DNA from 4 places in the Pantoea sp. X-Soil-ISGK-421 genome. Region 1 is predicted to be linked to each of the others. Evidence: predicted binding sites of a transcription regulator. Region 1 holds the regulator's gene; each other region holds the start of a gene.

Region 1 (4,520 bases):
TGGATAGTGATCTACCACCAACGCCTGCCAGCTCACGGCTGCAGCACACACGCCAATGGCCTGCACAAAGCGCAGCGCCAACATCAGGCGTACGTCGGTTACCCAAAGCATACCCAGGCAGCCGAGGGCGAAGATGGCTAAACCCGCCAGTAAAATCGGTTTACGTCCATAACGATCCGACAGCGGCCCCCAAAATACCTGTGCACAGGCAAAACCGCCGAGAAACAGACTTAAGCTGGCGCTGATAGTGCCGGGTGCGCTAGCAAAATCACGCTGCATATCGCCAAAGGCGGGTAAATACATATCCGTGGCAAGAAAGCCGAGCATGCTGAGCACGGCGAGATAAGGCATAAATGCTTTAGACGACAACATGTTGATTCTCTTTTGGGCAGGTTGAACGCCGGGGAGTGTAAAAGGATGCAACGCGCTTTGTGAAACGCTAATATTTGCATGGTGCTGTTAAATTTTTTGAAGGCAAAAATATGTGGTCAGAATATGCGCTTGAAGTGGTGGATGCCGTGGCGCGCACCGGCAGTTTTAGCGCGGCCGCGCAGGAGCTGCATCGCGTGCCTTCTGCCGTCAGCTATACCGTGCGTCAGCTGGAAACCTGGTTGGCGGTACCGTTGTTTGAGCGCCAGCATCGCGAAGTGGTCATGACACCAGCCGGCGAGCACTTCGTTCGTGAAGGGCGATCTGTTATCAAAAAAATGCTGGCAACGCGTAGGCAGTGTCAACAACTGGCGAATGGTTGGCGCGGTGAATTGAGTATCGCGGTTGACTGCATTGTAAAACCGCAGCGCACGCGGCAATTAGTGAAGGACTTCTATCGTCATTTTCCCGATATGGAGTTGATTATCAGCTACGAAGTGTTTAACGGAGTGTGGGATGCATTAGCCGATGGCCGGGTAGATGTCGCGATTGGCGCCACGCAGGCAATTCCCGTCGGTGGACGTTTTGCGTTTCAGGATATGGGCGCGCTGAATTGGCGTTGTGTGGTCAGCCCGGATCATCCGCTGGTTAACAGCACGGAACTGGATGATGAAACGTTGCGAGCGTGGCCATCTCTGGTGCTGGAAGATACGTCGCGTGCATTGCCGCGCCGTATGACCTGGACGCTAGATAATCAGCGGCGGCTGGTGGTGCCAGAATGGGAAACCGGGATGGCGTGTTTGCTGGCAGGATTGTGTGTTGGAATGGTGCCGGGCCATTTGGCGCGTCCACTGCTGGACAGTCATAAATTGGTCGAACTGTCGCTGCCGCAAGCCTTTCCTGATAGTCCGTGCTGCGTCAGCTGGGCAGAACAACGCACGTCGCCGGCGCTTGAGTGGTTACTGGCTTATCTGGGGGATGCTGAAACGCTGAACCACGAATGGCTCAGCGAAGTGTCAGCTTAGCGGCGATAATCGCGGAATGGGCCGTACGCCACTGAACGACGTTCAATCAGCGTAGGCTGAACCTCGATGGTTTGTGGATCTTCACGTTTGCTGGTGATGCGATCCAACAGCATTTCCAGCGCTTTTTCACCCAGTTCGGCTTTAGGCTGGTGTACGGTGGTCAGCGCGGGCGTGAAATAGCGCGCGTTGCGCACGTTATCGTAACCAATCACCGAGATATCTTGCGGTACACGCAAACCCATCTCATCGGCGGCACAAATTGCGCCCATCGCCATAATATCGCCGCCGCAGAACACGGCGGTTGGGCGCTGTTTCTGGTTAAGAATCTGCTGCATGGCCTGATAACCGGATTCAGGTTCAAAGTCGCCCTGAACCACCCATTCTGGACGCACTGTAATGCCTGCTTCGTTCATCGCCTGCAGAAATCCTGCGTGACGTCCGCCGCCGGTGTTGCGCTCCATCTGGCCAGGGATGGCACCAATATCGCGATGGCCACGTTCAATCAGATAACGCCCGGCGAGATAGCCGCCTTGAAACGCGTTGTCCTGCACCGTATCGGTAAAATCACCGCGCGAAGCACCCCAATCCATGACGACCATCGGGATATTGCGGTTCTCTTCCAGCATTTGCAGTAAATCGTCCGGATACTCAGAACACATCACCAGCAAACCATCGACGCGCTTTTGCGCCATCATCGACAGATAGGCGCGCTGTTTTTGCAGATCGTTGTGCGCATTGCCGAGAATCAACGTATAGCCGCGTTCGAAACAACGATTCTCCACCGCTTCGATAATTTCAGCAAAATAGGGCGCTTCACTGGACGTTGCCAGCAGACCTAAGGTTTTGGTGTGATTCACTTTGAGACTACGCGCCACGGCACTTGGCGAGTAGTGTAATTGTTTGATCGCTTCCCATACGGCGTTACGCGTTTCTTCCGCAACGAAACGCGTTTTGTTGATGACATGCGAAACCGTGGTGGTTGAGACACCTGCGCGTTTTGCGACATCTTTAATTGTTGCCATGAAAATGGTACTCCTGGTCTTATCGCAACTTACTGATAAGTATATTGTTAAACGTTTGCGTCTGCTAACGCTTTTACAGCTCAAAAGGCGGGCAAAACGGGGTGTTATAGCAGACGAAATCACTTCATTATGCTGAAAATACAGCACGCGCAAAATCTGTTGCGCAACGAAAGGCGGCGATTCTAACAAGCCCGCGCGGATAACACGAGATTTTTGCCGATTGCTGTGCGAAAATCGCGTTAACCCTATTAATTGTGTGACTAAGGAGTTGTGATGAATACTGACCTGAAGCTGGCGCTAATGACCACTGTTGGCGCACTGTTGATGATTATCGCCTTCAGTTTTACCGCGATCATGCATTAACAAAAAAGCCGGAGCTGTGTGCAGCATCCGGCTTTTTTCTGTTTGTTGCGCAACAATTAGCGAATGGTTTTTGGCGTCATCATACGACGCGCGCCCACATAGTGTTTCTGCCAGTAATCCTCTCCCAAAGCGCTAATCTGAATATCTTTGCCGGTACGCGGCGACTGAATGAATTTGCCGTTGCCGAGATAAACACCAACATGATCAGCGGTGCCGCGATTGTTAATGCGGAAGAACACCAGATCCCCTTTCTCCAGCATTTCACGTTTGATCGGGGAAGCATCACGCAAGTGATACATCTCATTGGCGGTGCGCGGAAATTTGAATTTCACCAGATCTTTATAGGCGTACCAGACCAATCCACTGCAGTCGAAACCGGTATGTGGCGAGGTGCCGCCCCATTGATAAGGTTTACCGAGTTGGCCCATTAATTTGGTCATCGCCGTTTCACGCGCTTTTTGATAACGCTGGCGGTGCGACTTACTCATTTTGATGCCGGTAAGCGCAACCGCTTCGTCATCAACCACCACTTCGGGAGATTTCTTCACCAGGCGTTGATGACCGTATTTCTTAGCGGTAAGTTTCAGCGGGGATTTTTTGCTGGTGGTTTTGTGCAGCGCGGTTTCAGTTTTGGTCTGTTTTTTTAGTTTGAATTTTTGGACAGCAGTCAGGCGCGATTTTTTTGTGGTGGTTTTCACCGGACGTCGTTTGCGGCGCTCGTCTTCACGTGCGCTCTTTTTCTCTGCTTTGAGCGAGCTGGCATTAACGGGTGCATGCGGAGATGCAGCAGCCACATTAAAGAACAGTTGGGCTAAAGCCAGTATGAAAAGCGTAATTAGTAGACGCATAATCCGGTTACAGGTTAAGCAGGCTGAATGAACACAGACTGCGGCAAAGTGAGAGAAATCTGATCAAGTGACCAGCGCCGAGGCAATTCTAATCCACTTTTTTTCCAAAAGGTAAGGCCTTTTTCCATTAATATGTTACCAGATTGATTCTGTAGCAAAAATGAGCGATTTCAGCTGGTTAACCCAGCGAAACTATTGCTAATTATTAATTTATTAATGCCAATTAATGATATGAAAATGTTATTTGTCATGAATTGACTTAACAAACATGGCGATTAGCAGGCGCAAACACAAAATCCCGTTTTCAGTACGGGAGCGAAATCGCTACAATAAACAAACACGAAGTGAAGGATTAAGGAAGGCAATAATGAGTACTGTTGAAAAAATTCAGCGTCAGATCGCAGAAAACCCGATTCTGCTGTACATGAAAGGTTCCCCGAAGCTGCCAAGCTGCGGTTTCTCGGCGCAGGCCGTGCAGGCGCTTTCCGCATGCGGCGAGCGTTTCGCCTATGTGGACATTCTGCAGAACCCGGATATCCGTGCTGAAATGCCAAAATACGCGAACTGGCCAACCTTCCCGCAGCTGTGGGTTGATGGTGAGCTGGTCGGCGGCTGCGACATCATCGTGGAAATGTTCCAGCGCGGCGAACTTCAGCCGCTGCTGAAAGAGACCGCTGAGAAATATAAAGAAGCGGAATAATGCAGAAGGCCGACACATGTCGGCCTTTTCTTTGGCTATTCGACGGACGCGTCGTCAGCGGGTTCTTCACTGAAAGCCAATGGCCAGCCACCAAGGCGTTTCCAGCGATTCACCAGCTCACAGAACAGCGTCGCGGTTTGCTCGGTGTCATACAGCGCCGAATGCGCTTGCGTACTATCAAACTCCATTCCCG
Region 2 (4,520 bases), 1.0 Mb from region 1:
CATTATCTTGAGCACCTGCATTCTCAGGCCATTGAATTAGGCCTGGATCGTATTCAACGCGTCGCTGCTCGCCTCGACCTGCTCAAACCTGCTCCCTTTGTCTTCACCGTCGCCGGCACTAACGGCAAAGGCACGACCTGCCGCACGCTGGAAACGTTATTGATTGCTGCGGGCTATCGCGTGGGCGTCTACAGCTCGCCGCATCTGGTACGTTACACCGAGCGCGTACGCGTGCAGGGCGCTGAACTGGATGAGGCGCAGCACAGCGCCAGTTTTGCCGCGATTGAAGCCGGACGCGATGACATTTCACTGACCTACTTTGAGTTCGGCACCTTGTCGGCTTTCAATCTGTTCCGCGCGGCCAATCTTGATGTGGTGATACTGGAAGTCGGCCTAGGCGGACGTCTTGATGCCACCAATATTGTCGATGCCGATGTGGCGGTGATCACCAGCATTGCGCTGGATCACACCGATTGGCTCGGTCCGGATCGTGAAAGCATCGGCCGGGAAAAAGCCGGCGTGTTCCGCGCAGGTAAACCGGCGGTAGTCGGTGAAGCCGACATGCCGGGTACCATCGCGCAGGTCGCGGCTGAGAAGGGCGCCGTGCTGCTGCAACGTAATCGCGACTGGCAATGGCAGCAAACCGGCGCCAGCTGGACGTTGCAGGATGCGCACGGTGAACTGCGTGATTTACCGCTGCCGCAGGTGCCGTTACCCAATGCTGCGACCGCACTTACCGCGCTGCGTGCGTCAGGTTTGACGGTAAGCGAAGCGATTATTCGTCAGCATCTTCCGCTGGCTATTCTGCCGGGACGTTTCCAGACCGTCAGCGAAGCGCCGCGCGTGATTCTCGATGTGGCGCACAATCCGCATGCCGCTTACTATCTGGCTTCGCGTCTGGCTGAAGAGGCGCACAGCGGGGAAGTGCATGCGGTGGTTGGCATGCTGCACGACAAAGATATCGCGGGCACGTTGGCGGCGCTGGCGCCGCAGGTTGATCGCTGGTATTGCGCGCCGCTTGATGGCCCACGCGGTGCCTCAGCCGATGAGCTGCTGGCGCATGTGGATGGCGGCGTGCCTTACAGCAACGTTGATGCAGCCTGGCAAGCGGCGCGTCAGCAGGCGCGTCCCGAAGATGTGATTCTGGTGTGTGGCTCTTTTCACACCGTAGCGCAGGTTATGGAATCGATGGCAGCGGAGAACGGCAGTGGCAAGTAAGTTCCAAAATCGCTTAGTCGGTACGGTCATTCTGGTGGCGATCGGTGTCATCGTGTTGCCCGGCCTGCTGGACGGAAAGAAAAAGCATTATAAAGAAGAGTTCGCGGCGATTCCGCTGGTGCCAAAACCGGACGATCAGCAGGATAGCGAAATGGTGCCGCCGGTAACCCAACCTCTACCCGCACAGCCGCCAGAAGGGGCAGGTGCGGCGCAGAGTCAAAACGGGGGTAAAACTGCCACTAATGGCAGCGCCCAGCCGACGCAGAATAGCGAGCCAAGCGTGGTAACGCCGCCGCCGGTGCATCAGCAAATCCAACCGAAACCGGTTGAACAGCCGAAGCCAAAACCGGTCGAGCAGCCGAAACCGAAGCCGGTTGAGCAGCCGAAGCCAAAACCGGTTGAGCAACCGAAGCCGAAACCGGTTGAGCAGCCGAAGCCGGTGGAACAGCCTAAACCGGTGGAAACGCCGAAGCAGAGCGAACCCGCAGCGCCAGCCGGTCAGGCATTTGTTGTGCAGCTGGGTGCGTTGAAGAACGCGGCAAAAGTGAGCGAGATTGTGGCGCAGCTGCGTCTCTCTGGTTATCGCGCCTTCACCGTGCCGTCCACGCCGGTGCAGGGACAAATCACCCGTATTTATGTCGGTCCGGATGCCAATAAAGCGAAGCTGCAAGGTTCGCTGAGCGAACTGCAAAGTATCTCCGGCCTCGGTGGCGTGGTGAAACCGTATAGCGCGCGATAAAGCGCTGATAAGCCGCGCCGATGGCAGAAAAAGGCGCGGCTTTACAAAAATTTTGTAGCGAAGCGCGGCAATAAAATTATTAAATATCAGTGGATTAAATCGCTGATAACACACAGGGCGAGGAAAGTTTTTTTCATCGCCCTTTTTGCGGAAACAGAACCGGAAAACCCTACGCAAACGTTTTCTTTTTCTGTTAGAATGCGCCCCGAACTGGATGCAGGGGTGCGATAGCACTGGGCTGGAAGAGTTCATGATCTGGATTGATTACGTCATTATTGCGGTAGTTGGTTTTTCGGCTCTGGTCAGCCTGATTCGTGGGTTTGTCCGGGAAGCCTTATCTCTCGTTACCTGGGGATGTGCGTTTTTTGTCGCCAGTCATTATTACGCCTACCTTGCAGTCTGGTTTACGGGTTTTGACGACGAACTGGTTCGCAACGGCATCGCTATCGCGGTGTTATTCGTTGCCACCCTGATTGTGGGTGCCATCGTGAACTATGTGATCGGCTCGCTGGTTGAAAAAACTGGCTTGTCGGGAACCGACAGGGTGTTGGGGGTCTGTTTCGGGGCGTTGCGTGGCGTGCTGATCGTGTCTGCTATGCTGTTCTTTCTCGATACATTCACCGGCTTTTCCAAAAGTCCTGACTGGCAACAGTCGCAACTCATTCCCCAGTTCAGTTACATCATCAGGTGGTTTTTCGATTACCTGAAAAGCACGTCGAGTTTTTTACCCCGGTGACACCATCGGGAGTGCGGCTAATGAGGAAATGACAATATGTGCGGTATTGTTGGTATCACCGGTTTCATGCCAGTAAACCAGTCAATCTATGACGCGTTAACGGTGCTTCAGCACCGCGGGCAGGATGCCGCCGGCATTTGTACCATCGATGCTATTAACTGCTTCCGTTTGCGTAAAGCTAACGGTCTGGTCAGCGATGTGTTCGAAGCGCGCCATATGCAGCGCCTGCAGGGCAACATCGGGATTGGTCACGTGCGCTATCCAACGGCAGGCAGCTCCAGCGCCTCTGAAGCGCAGCCTTTCTACGTGAACTCCCCTTATGGCATCACGTTGGCGCATAACGGCAACCTGACCAACGCCCATGAGCTGCGTAAACAGCTGTTCGAAACGGGTCGCCGTCACGTTAATACCACCTCTGATTCCGAAATCCTGCTGAACATCTTCGCGCAGGAGCTGGACCGTTTTCAGCACTATCCGCTGGAAGCTGACAACATTTTTGCTGCGGTGGCGGCGGTGCATCAGCAGGTGCGCGGCGCTTACGCAGTGGTATCAATGATTATCGGACACGGTATGGTCGCCTTCCGCGATCCAAACGGTATTCGTCCGCTGGTGCTGGGCAAGCGCGTGATCGCCGATGGCCGCACTGAATACATGGTGGCGTCGGAAAGCGTCGCACTGGATACGCTGGGCTTCGAATTCATCCGTGACGTAGCACCTGGTGAAGCGGTGTACATCACCGAGCAAGGCCAGCTCTCTACGCGTCAATGCGCGGAGAACCCGAAAACCAACCCGTGCCTGTTCGAGTACGTTTATTTTGCCCGTCCGGATTCGTTCCTCGACAAAATTTCGGTGTACAGCGCGCGCGTGCGCATGGGCACCAAGCTGGGCGATAAAATCGCCCGCGAGTGGGAAGATCTGGATATCGATGTGGTGATTCCGATTCCGGAAACTTCAACCGATATCGCGCTGGAAATCGCGCGTATCCTCGATAAGCCGTATCGTCAGGGATTTGTGAAAAACCGCTACGTTGGCCGTACCTTCATTATGCCGGGCCAGCAGCTGCGTCGCAGCGCGGTACGCCGTAAGCTGAACGCTAACCGCGCCGAGTTCCGTGACAAAAACGTGTTGCTGGTGGATGACTCCATCGTGCGCGGCACCACTTCGGAACAGATTATCGAAATGGCGCGTGAAGCCGGTGCGAAACGGGTTTACCTGGCTTCAGCAGCACCGGAAATTCGTTTCCCGAACGTTTACGGCATCGACATGCCAAGCGCGACTGAACTGATTGCACACGGGCGTGAAGTGGAAGAGATTCGCCAGCTGATTAAAGCCGATGCGTTGATTTTCCAGGATCTGGACGATCTGATCGAAGCCGTGCGCGAAGAGAATCCGGATATTGCCCAGTTCGAGTGCTCGGTATTCAACGGCATTTACGTCACTAAAGATGTCGATCAACAGTACCTTGAGTATCTGCAGTCGCTGCGTAATGACGATTCCAAAGCCATCGCGCGTCAGACAGAAGTAGAAGGCCTGGAGCTGCACAACGAAGGCTAAGCCGAACGTGGTGGCAGAGTAAAAGCAGGGCGGGCGCAATCCCGCCCTGTTTGTTTTTGTATTTTTGCTCAGCGAGCCGCTATCATTGCCGCAATCTGAACGAGCAAGGCTAAATGATGAAACGACTGATCATTGGAATTTCCGGCGCCAGCGGCGCGATCTATGGTGTGCGCATGTTGCAAGTGCTGCAACCGCTGGCGGAAGTGGAAACCCATTTGGTGGTCAGTCCCGCGGCGCGGCAAACGCTGGCGCTGGAGACCGATTTCAGCCTGC
Region 3 (4,520 bases), 490 kb from region 1:
GTGCTGCCGCTCTTCGACCACCAGCCAATGGCGGAACAGCTGGAAGTCTTCCAGCACCACGTTGTCACGCGCCGGGATCAGCGATTGCCAGCGCGCTTCCGCTAGCCACGCGCTGCGATAGAGGCCGAAGTTTTTGCCGTCGCGATTCGAGCGAATGTAGAACTGGTGGTTGTAGTGATCAATGCTGTATTCGTGGTCACGGCGACGCGGGCAAAACGTTTGCGGCTGCGCATCCGGATATTCGGCATCGATCAGCAGAATCTCGCTGGTGGTAGTGCTGAACAACGCGATCAGAATGAAGTGCTCAGAGGTGGTTTTGTGCACACTGAGGTGGAAGGCATCATCCTTTTCCTCATACACCAGCTGATCGTCAGATTGTGGATGACCGAGTTCATGGCGCCAGACCTGATACGCCAGCAGCGTTTTCGGATGCTTACGCACGTAATAGAGCGTGCGGGAATCGTTGGCCCAGGCAACGCTGGATGAAGCATTGGTTAACACTTCTGGATACCAGCTACCGCTCTGCAAATTACGGAAACGAATGCCATATTGGCGGCGCGACAGAAAATCTTCAGCTAAGGCCATCACCTGATTATCCGGCGTGATCGCCAACGCGCCCATGGTGTAAAAGTCGCTGTGTGATGCCCGCTGGTTGCCATCGAGCAGCAGTTGCCAGGGCTCATCGGCTGACACATCGATCGGTTGTCGGAAATAAGCGGGATATTCATTGCCGACTTCATAGCGGCTTTGATAGCGATAACCGTTTTTCACATACGGCACCGAATGATCCTGCGGTGGAATACGGTCGACGATCTCTTTCAGCACCCTTTCCTGTAATGGATTTTGTGACGACATCATGGCGCGACCGTAATCATTTTCGGCATGCAGATGGGCCAGCACCTCAGGATTCTCGCGGTCGTCATCACGCAACCAGTGATAATTATCGATGCGCGTTTCACCGTGCAGATTCATTGCATGGGGGATTTTTTTCGCGTGTGGCTGATTCATTAGGCTCTTCTCCCTGAAGGACAACATTCTGCAAGCGTGGCACTAATCGCGCGCGATGCCAAGCTGCGCGCATCATCACACTGCGCAGGGTAAGCCAAGCATGAGAAGCGAAGGTTACGGACGCAACCTTCGCACAGCGTTACGCGGCTTTCTCAGCGTCGATATCACGCTGAATGCCGTCGCGTACATCTTGAGGGATTTTCAACGCATCGCCGAGCGCAGAGAGATAGCTGCGCTCCATAAAGTGATCGACATCGATGGCTGCACAGCTGAGGAAATAGAGCTCCAGGGCCTCTTCTTCGTTTTTGACGTCGGCGGCCAGCCAGTTGGGATCGAGCGGACGATTCATCGCCTGCTGAATTAACGTTTCGGCTTGTGCGCCGTAACCCGCTTGCTGGATGTTTTTTTCAATCGCTGCGCGCTCTTGATCGTCGATATGACCATCACTTTTCGCCGCGAACACCAGCGCCGTGACTAAACGTGCGGCACGTTGATCCATGGGCGTTTGCAGCTGGCCGAAACCCGCTTCATTCTGATGCGTTTCACGTATACGCTGTTTGTATTTATTCCACAGCAACGCGCCAGCCGCCGCGCCGCCGCCTAACAGCAATGCTTTGCCGCCGTATTGGGTCAGAAGCTTACGCGTGGATTTACTGCCGACCAGCAATCCTGCCAGCCCGCCTAATGCGCCGGGTGCCAGCATGTCGCTTAATCCGCCAGATTTTCCATCACCGCCCTTTTTCGCCAGCACGGATTGAATTTGCTGTAGCCAATTGCTCATCGTTTGACTCCTGTTGAATTTTCCGTCCTCCATGCTGCCGCAGGCTGTGTCAGTTAACGTCAGAGCGGGAAAAGTATGGCAAACCTGATGTTGGCGAAAGCGTGAGTACGCAAACGTTTTCGTTTATACTGCGCCCGCATTTTGACTGCTAAGGTGAAATTATGACGACTCTCGGAACCGCGCTGCGCCCTGCCGCAACGCGTGTCATGCTGTTAGGTTCAGGCGAATTAGGCAAAGAAGTGGCACTTGAATGCCAACGTCTTGGTGTGGAGGTGATCGCGGTGGACCGTTACGCCGATGCACCTGCCATGCATGTGGCGCATCGCAGCTATGTGATCAACATGCTGGACGGCGACGCGCTCGCTACACTGATTGCGCAGGAAAAGCCGCACTTTGTGGTACCGGAAATTGAAGCTATCGCCACCGAAAAACTGCTGGAACTGGAAGCACAAGGCCAGAAAGTAGTGCCGACCGCACGCGCCGCACGTCTGACCATGAACCGTGAAGGCATTCGCCGTCTGGCGGCGGAAGAGTTGTCCTTGCCGACCTCAACTTATCAGTTTGCTGATAGCAAAGAGAATTTTGTTGCAGCGGCGCATGCCATTGGATTCCCGTGCATCGTTAAGCCAGTGATGAGTTCATCCGGTAAAGGTCAGAGCTTTATGCGTGAAGCCAGCCAGCTGGATAAAGCCTGGGATTATGCACAGCAAGGCGGACGTGCCGGTGCCGGCCGCGTCATCGTTGAAGGGGTGGTGAAGTTTGATTTTGAAATCACTCTGCTCACCATCAGTGCAGTAGATGGTATCCATTTCTGCGCGCCGATTGGTCATCGTCAGGAAGAGGGTGATTACCGTGAATCCTGGCAGCCGCAGCAGATGAGTGAACTGGCACTGCAACGCGCGCAGGATATCGCCGCGAACGTGGTGAAAGCGCTTGGCGGTTACGGCCTGTTTGGCGTTGAGCTGTTTGTGTGTGGTGATGAAGTGGTGTTCAGCGAAGTCTCGCCGCGTCCGCATGATACCGGCATGGTAACGTTGATCTCGCAGGATCTGTCAGAATTTGCGCTGCATGTGCGCGCCTTCCTCGGCTTGCCAATTGGCGGCATCCGTCAATACGGACCCGCGGCATCGGCAGTGATTTTGCCAGAGCTGAACAGCCAGAACGTCGTGTTCGGGAATATCGAAGCCGCGCTGGGGGCCGGATTGCAACTGCGTCTATTTGGTAAGCCGGAAATCGCCGGTCAGCGCCGTTTGGGTGTGGCTTTAGCAACCGGTGAAAACACCGATGACGCTATCGCACGCGCCGTTGCCAGTGCGGCAGCGGTGAAAGTGGCAGGCTAGGTTAAAAACGAAAAGGTCGCCATCATTGGCGACCTACAATCCTCAGGTGCGCATTCCTGCGCACTTTCCAAAACGCCGTTAAGCGCGTGCTCCTTCAACCGCTTCACGCGCCAGACGTGTGATACGGTCCCAGTCGCCGGTTTCAAGCGCATCATTGGGTACCAGCCACGAACCGCCAATGCAAAGCACGCTTTTCAGCGCCAGATAATCACGGTAATTGGCTGGTGAGATGCCGCCCGTCGGGCAGAAACGCACCTGCGGGAACGGACCGCCAATCGCCGACAGCGCTTTCACGCCACCATTGGCTTCCGCCGGGAAGAATTTGAACTCACGCAGGCCATAATCCATGCCGGTCATCAGTTCTGAAACCGTGCTGATACCTGGGATTAATGGCACCGGACCTTCAACCGCCGCTTTCAGCAGCGACTCGGTCAATCCGGGGCTGATGACAAATTGCGCACCCGCGTCCGTCACTTCTTTTAGCTGTTGCGTGTTAATAACCGTGCCCGCCCCGACAATCGCTTCCGGTACTTCTTTAATCATTGCGCGCAATGCGTCCATCGCCACCGGCGTACGCAGCGTCACCTCCAGCACACGCACGCCGCCTGCGACCAGCGCTTTCGCCATCGGTACCGCATGTTCAAGCTTGTTAACCACGATGACCGGCACGACCGGGCCAGTTTTCAGGATCTGTTCTGCACTTGTTTTCCAGTTCTTCATCACGTTTCCTTAGTTGCATCAGCCCGGCATATGGCCACGCTGTCAATAATTGGGCTCTACCATACAAGATCGGCTTAAGCGGCGTCCATGGGATATCAAACTTTTTTGAAACTGGGGTTCAGTTTTTAGAAAAAAGGGATTTTGGACAAAAAAAAGCCCGCACAGTTGGCGGGCTTAGGATTGCGTCTTTATTCGAACTCGTTCCAGGAACGGCCATCACGCGTAATCATCGCGACAGAGGCAACCGGTCCCCATGTCCCCGCCTGATAGGGCTTCGGCGCTTCGGCATCGGCGTTCCACGCATCAATGATGGAATCCACCCAGCCCCATGCGGCTTCAACTTCATCACGACGCACAAACAGCGCCTGAATACCGCGCATGGTTTCCAGCAGCAGACGCTCGTAGGCATCCGCCAGATGCGACTGATTAAAGGTTTCCGAGTAGCTTAGATCCAATTTAGTCGTCTGCAGTTTGTGCTTGTGATCGAGTCCCGGCACTTTATTCAGAATTTCGATATCCACACCTTCGTCCGGCTGCAGACGGATGGTCAGCTTGTTCTGCGGCAGTTCGGCATACGAATCCTTGAACAAGTTCATCTCCGGGTTCTTGAAGTAAACTACCACTTCGGAGCATTTGGTTGGCAAGCGCTTGCCAGTACGCAGATAGAACGG
Region 4 (4,520 bases), 700 kb from region 1:
CGCACCGCGAGTAGCAACACGGCGATGACGCAGGTGATGACCGCGCCGGACGGCCAGCGCACCTTTTTCCATGCACGCGGTGCCAATGGCAAGCTCGATCTGGCCCATTTTGCTGACGTCTCCACATCCCATCGCATCTTCCATCTGGGTTATTTGCTGCTGCTGGATAGTCTCGATGTGCCCGACGACGAATACGGTACGCGCAGCGCACGGTTGCTGGCGCAAATGCAGCAGCGTGGCTATCTCACTTCACTCGATTTGGTGACACGCGTGGGCGAATATCGACCGCTGGTCGTTCCTGCGCTGCGCTGGCTCGATTATCTGGTGATTAACGAACTGGAGGCGCAATCACTCACTGGCGTCAGTTTGCGCACACCGCAAGGACTGGCTGCGCCCGCCGCGTTTGCCGAGGCGGCGACGTGGTTGCTGCAGCAAGGCGTGCGCCAGCGTGTGGTGATTCATGCGCCGGAAGGCGCGTGGGGCCAGCAAGCGGACGGAGAAGGGCGCTGGCAACCGGCATGGTGCATGGCGCCAGAAGAGATTGTGGGCAGCGTCGGGGCGGGCGATGCGTTTTGCGCCGGTGTGCTCTATGCCAGCCATGAAGGCTGGTCACTAACGGAAACGCTGAAGCTGGCGCACACCTGCGCCTGTTTTAATCTGCATGCAGCAAACGCGCTGGACGGCACGCGGCCTTTAGCCGAGATGCAGCGCTGGATGGATCAGGCGATTTGCGTTTCGCGCGCCGAAGAGGCAGGGCGCATCACATCGGCGGAAAAGACGTAGCCGAGGCCGCGAATGGTGCGGATCAGGCTCGGTTGATGCGGGTTAACTTCGATCTTACGTCGTAGCCGCATAATCAGCACATCAATGGTGCGATCAAATACTTCGAGGCTCTCACTGTGCGTGAGCTCTAGCAGCTGATCGCGGGTTAATACTTTACGCGCATGTGCCACCAGCGCACGCAGCAGCGTGTATTCACCTTGGGTCAGCGGTACACTTTCACGCTGCGGGTTGAACAGCTGGCAGCGCGCATCGTCCAGTCGCCAGCCGTTAAATTGCCAACCCTCATTCTGCAATGTTTCGGGCTGTACCAGTCGACCGCAGCGCCGTAATGCGGCCCGCGCCCGCGCAACCACCACGCGCGGGTTAAAAGGCTTGGCGATGTAGTCATCTGCACCCATTTCGAGCCCCACCACCATATCCGCTTCCGAACCCATGCCGGTCAACATGATCACCAGCAGGTCGGGACGCTGTCGCTGTATCTGTTGCAGTACCAGCAGGCCGTTGGTGTCTGGCAGCATCATATCCAGCATCACCAGCGAAATGTCCGGATGTAACGCTATCAGCGCCAGCGCATCTTTGCCCTGGTGGCAGCTATAAACGGTGAACACATGCTCGTTCAACACATCGTGCAGCAGTTCGCATACTGCACGGTCATCATCAACCACCAGAATCGCGGGCTTCATGGACGCGCCTCTTTTGTTACGAAAGGGTTAAAAGCAGTGTAACCCGATGTTTTTTACCTGCTGATTCAGCCCGCAGAAACGTGAGCGCCATCGCCTGTCAGAGTGCGAAAGCGTGCAGTGCAGCAATATTTTGATGTGAGAATCGCCGATGGGAAAACGATTGCGCGGCGCTGGTGCAATGCACCATAATCGCGCCTCGTTCTGGTTCAGAATTATCCTAACCGCTACGGCAATTAGAAACGTAATCGATTGCGTAGGGGAGTGGCATAGCTATTGCTATATGGACAGGGGAAAGCGGAAGGTTTTACCACCTTTTGTCCCGTTTGCTTCGCTTTCAAAACAACAATAAGCATGTAAACCACATTGGCAAGGAGCGCGCGCATTCGTGCCGACTCCGCTCATGAGAGATGATGATGTTAGAAAAACTCTTCAAACTTAAAGCGCACAACACCACGGTGCGTACCGAAATCATTGCGGGTATTACCACCTTCCTGGCAATGGCCTACATCCTGTTTGTGAACCCGAGCATTCTCGGTGCAACCGGCATGGATAAAGGTGCGGTCTTCGTGGCGACCTGTCTGGCGGCGGCGATTGGCTGCGTGTTAATGGGCTTGATCGCTAACTATCCGATCGCGCTCGCACCAGGCATGGGCCTCAACGCCTTCTTTACGTATACCGTGGTTTTGCATATGGGATACACGTGGCAAGTCGCGCTGGGTGCGGTGTTCTTGTCGGCAGTGATCTTCTTTGCCATGTCGCTTTTCAAAATTCGTGAGTGGATTATTAACAGCATTCCGCTGCCGCTGCGTGCCGGTATTGGTGCCGGCATCGGCCTCTTCCTGGCGATTATCGCGCTGGAAGGCGCGGGTATCGTGGTGGATAACCCAGCCACACTGGTTGGCCTGGGCGATCTGACTAAACCGGGCCCGCTGCTGGCGCTGCTGGGCTTCTTCATCATTGTGGTGCTGGAAGCGCGTCGCGTTACTGGCGCGGTGCTGATTGGCATTCTGGTGGTGACGTTCATTTCTATGGGCATCGGCCTGACACCGTTCGGCGGCGTGTTCTCCGCTCCGCCTTCCATCGCACCAACCTTTATGCAGCTGGATATCTCAGGGGCCTTTAACGTCGGTTTGGTCAGCGTGATCTTCGCCTTCCTGTTCGTGGACGTGTTCGACAACACCGGCACCTTGCTGGGTGTGACCAAGCGCGCCGGTCTGGCGGATGAGCAGGGCAACGTGCCGAAAATGGGCCGTGCGCTGATCGCCGATAGCGCCGCTGCGCTGTTTGGTTCGCTGCTCGGTACCTCAACCACCACCAGCTATGTGGAGTCTGCTGCGGGCGTCAGTGCCGGTGGCCGCACCGGTTTGACGGCGATTGTGGTAGCGATTCTGTTCCTGCTCAGCCTGTTCTTCTCGCCGTTGGCGGGCAGCGTGCCGGTTTATGCTACGGCACCTGCGTTATTGTTTGTTGCGGTGCTAATGGCATCAGGTCTGGCGGATATCGACTGGAAAGACATCACCACGGCGGCACCGGTTACCGTCACTGCGTTGACCATGCCACTGACCTACTCCATTGCCAACGGCATTGCGTTCGGTTTCATCACCTGGACGGTGGTGAAACTGCTAAGCGGCCGTACCAAAGAGGTCAACCCGGCGCTAATCATTCTGTCGATTCTGTTTGTCATCAAGCTGGGCTGGCTGAGCGCCTAATCCGAGCTTAACGGAAGCCCGCTCGGGCTTCCGTGTCTGCTATTGCATCCCTTCGCTTATTTTCTGCGTGACTCCTCGCAATCCTTTTTGATGCTCACTTCTTTTCCGTCTCGTGCCGGCCTACGCTCTGCATGTTGTTTACACCTGCCTGCAAAAAATGGGCTGTGAATGGCGGGATCGTGGAATGTTAACGCTGCATAAATCTGTTTCACTGACTGGGTGGTGGACGGATTGAAAGAAAGCGATGGAAGAGGATTCGGTGATGGATTACCCCATTAGCAATACAACTCGTGTGTTCCCACCGCTAATTTTTGACGTTGGTAACAAAGGAGATCATCAAATGGAACAAGTAATCAAACGGGTTGAACAGCTGGAAAAAACCACCCAGCAGATTCAGATGGATGTTGCGGTGCTAACGGCGCGTTCAGAACATTTTGCCACCAAAGCGGATATCGAAAAGGTGCGAGCCGAGCAGGGGGCAATGCGTGTCGAGATTATGGGCGAGCTCGGGGCGCTTGAACAACGTATCGATAAAAAGTTTGAGCGGATGGGAGAGAAGTTCGACCAGAAATTCGAGAAAATTGATAATAAGTTCGACAAAATAGATGCGCGGTTCGCAAGGATTGATGAGAAGTTCGAAAGGATTGATGAGAAGTTCGAAAGGATTGATGAGAAGTTCGAAAGAGTTGATCAAAGATTTAATCAGCTGGAAGAAAAAATATCGGCCTTTAATAACAGCCTAACCTGGAAAATCATGTTACCGACAGGCCTTCTGGTGTTGGCGTGGTTTGTTCAGAATATTGTTTTGAAAATGTCATGACGCGCTTTGCTGCACGGTTCCGGCCCTCAGGGGCCGGAACCCATCATGATTACCTAAACGGCGGCTCGTTGAAGGTTCTGAGCTTCCTCGAGTGCAGCTTATCGCCTTCGGCACGCAGCAGTTCAACCGCGCAGATGCCGATTTGTAAGTGCTCGGAAATCGCGCCCTCATAGAAGCGGTTTGCCTGGCCCGGTAGCTTGATCTCGCCGTGCAGCGGTTTATCGGATACGCACAGCAAGGTGCCATACGGCACGCGGAAGCGATAGCCCTGTGCAGCGATGGTGGCGCTTTCCATATCGACCGCCACAGCGCGGCTGAGGTTAAAGCGCAGTGCAGAAGCGGAGTAGCGCAGTTCCCAGTTGCGATCATCGGTGGTGACGACCGTGCCGGTACGCAGGCGCTGTTTCACTTCTTCACCCGGCATGCCGCTGACCGCTTTGGTGGCGTCATACAGTGCGCGCTGCACTTCGGCGATGCTTGGGATCGGGATGTCCGGCGGCAGTACGCTGTCGAGTACGTGATCGT

What was found. Region 1 encodes PurR, which represses purine synthesis genes. Its sites were predicted from a motif close to CANGCAAACGTTTGCNTG; they were not measured.
Region 2: cvpA (colicin V production protein) is a predicted target of PurR. The motif match lies at 2,128-2,145, and genes of this name have one in related genera.
Region 3: purT (formate-dependent phosphoribosylglycinamide formyltransferase) is a predicted target of PurR. The motif match lies at 1,896-1,913, and genes of this name have one in related genera.
Region 4: AC6I8K_RS11720 (NCS2 family permease) is a predicted target of PurR. The motif match lies at 1,616-1,633, and genes of this name have one in related genera.

The regions. Positions count from the first base shown of each region.
Region 1 covers NZ_AP035979.1:1,803,151-1,807,670, forward strand. The annotation lists gene punC (purine nucleoside transporter PunC) at 1-372, opposite strand, end outside; gene punR (DNA-binding transcriptional activator PunR) at 483-1,394, shown strand; gene purR (HTH-type transcriptional repressor PurR) at 1,391-2,416, opposite strand; gene cydH (cytochrome bd-I oxidase subunit CydH) at 2,690-2,779, shown strand; gene AC6I8K_RS08440 (C40 family peptidase) at 2,836-3,627, opposite strand; gene AC6I8K_RS08445 (Grx4 family monothiol glutaredoxin) at 3,992-4,327, shown strand; gene rnt (ribonuclease T) at 4,363-4,520, opposite strand, start outside.
Region 2 covers NZ_AP035979.1:2,804,523-2,809,042, reverse strand. The annotation lists gene folC (bifunctional tetrahydrofolate synthase/dihydrofolate synthase) at 1-1,218, shown strand, start outside; gene dedD (cell division protein DedD) at 1,208-1,957, shown strand; gene cvpA (colicin V production protein) at 2,208-2,693, shown strand; gene purF (amidophosphoribosyltransferase) at 2,730-4,247, shown strand; gene AC6I8K_RS13005 (UbiX family flavin prenyltransferase) at 4,364-4,520, shown strand, end outside.
Region 3 covers NZ_AP035979.1:2,292,611-2,297,130, forward strand. The annotation lists gene AC6I8K_RS10705 (prolyl oligopeptidase family serine peptidase) at 1-1,008, opposite strand, end outside; gene AC6I8K_RS10710 (tellurite resistance TerB family protein) at 1,148-1,789, opposite strand; gene purT (formate-dependent phosphoribosylglycinamide formyltransferase) at 1,951-3,129, shown strand; gene AC6I8K_RS10720 (bifunctional 4-hydroxy-2-oxoglutarate aldolase/2-dehydro-3-deoxy-phosphogluconate aldolase) at 3,208-3,849, opposite strand; gene zwf (glucose-6-phosphate dehydrogenase) at 4,038-4,520, opposite strand, start outside.
Region 4 covers NZ_AP035979.1:2,499,699-2,504,218, reverse strand. The annotation lists gene AC6I8K_RS11730 (carbohydrate kinase family protein) at 1-783, shown strand, start outside; gene AC6I8K_RS11725 (response regulator) at 720-1,466, opposite strand; gene AC6I8K_RS11720 (NCS2 family permease) at 1,877-3,175, shown strand; gene AC6I8K_RS11715 (hypothetical protein) at 3,438-3,995, shown strand; gene AC6I8K_RS11710 (AMP nucleosidase) at 4,045-4,520, opposite strand, start outside.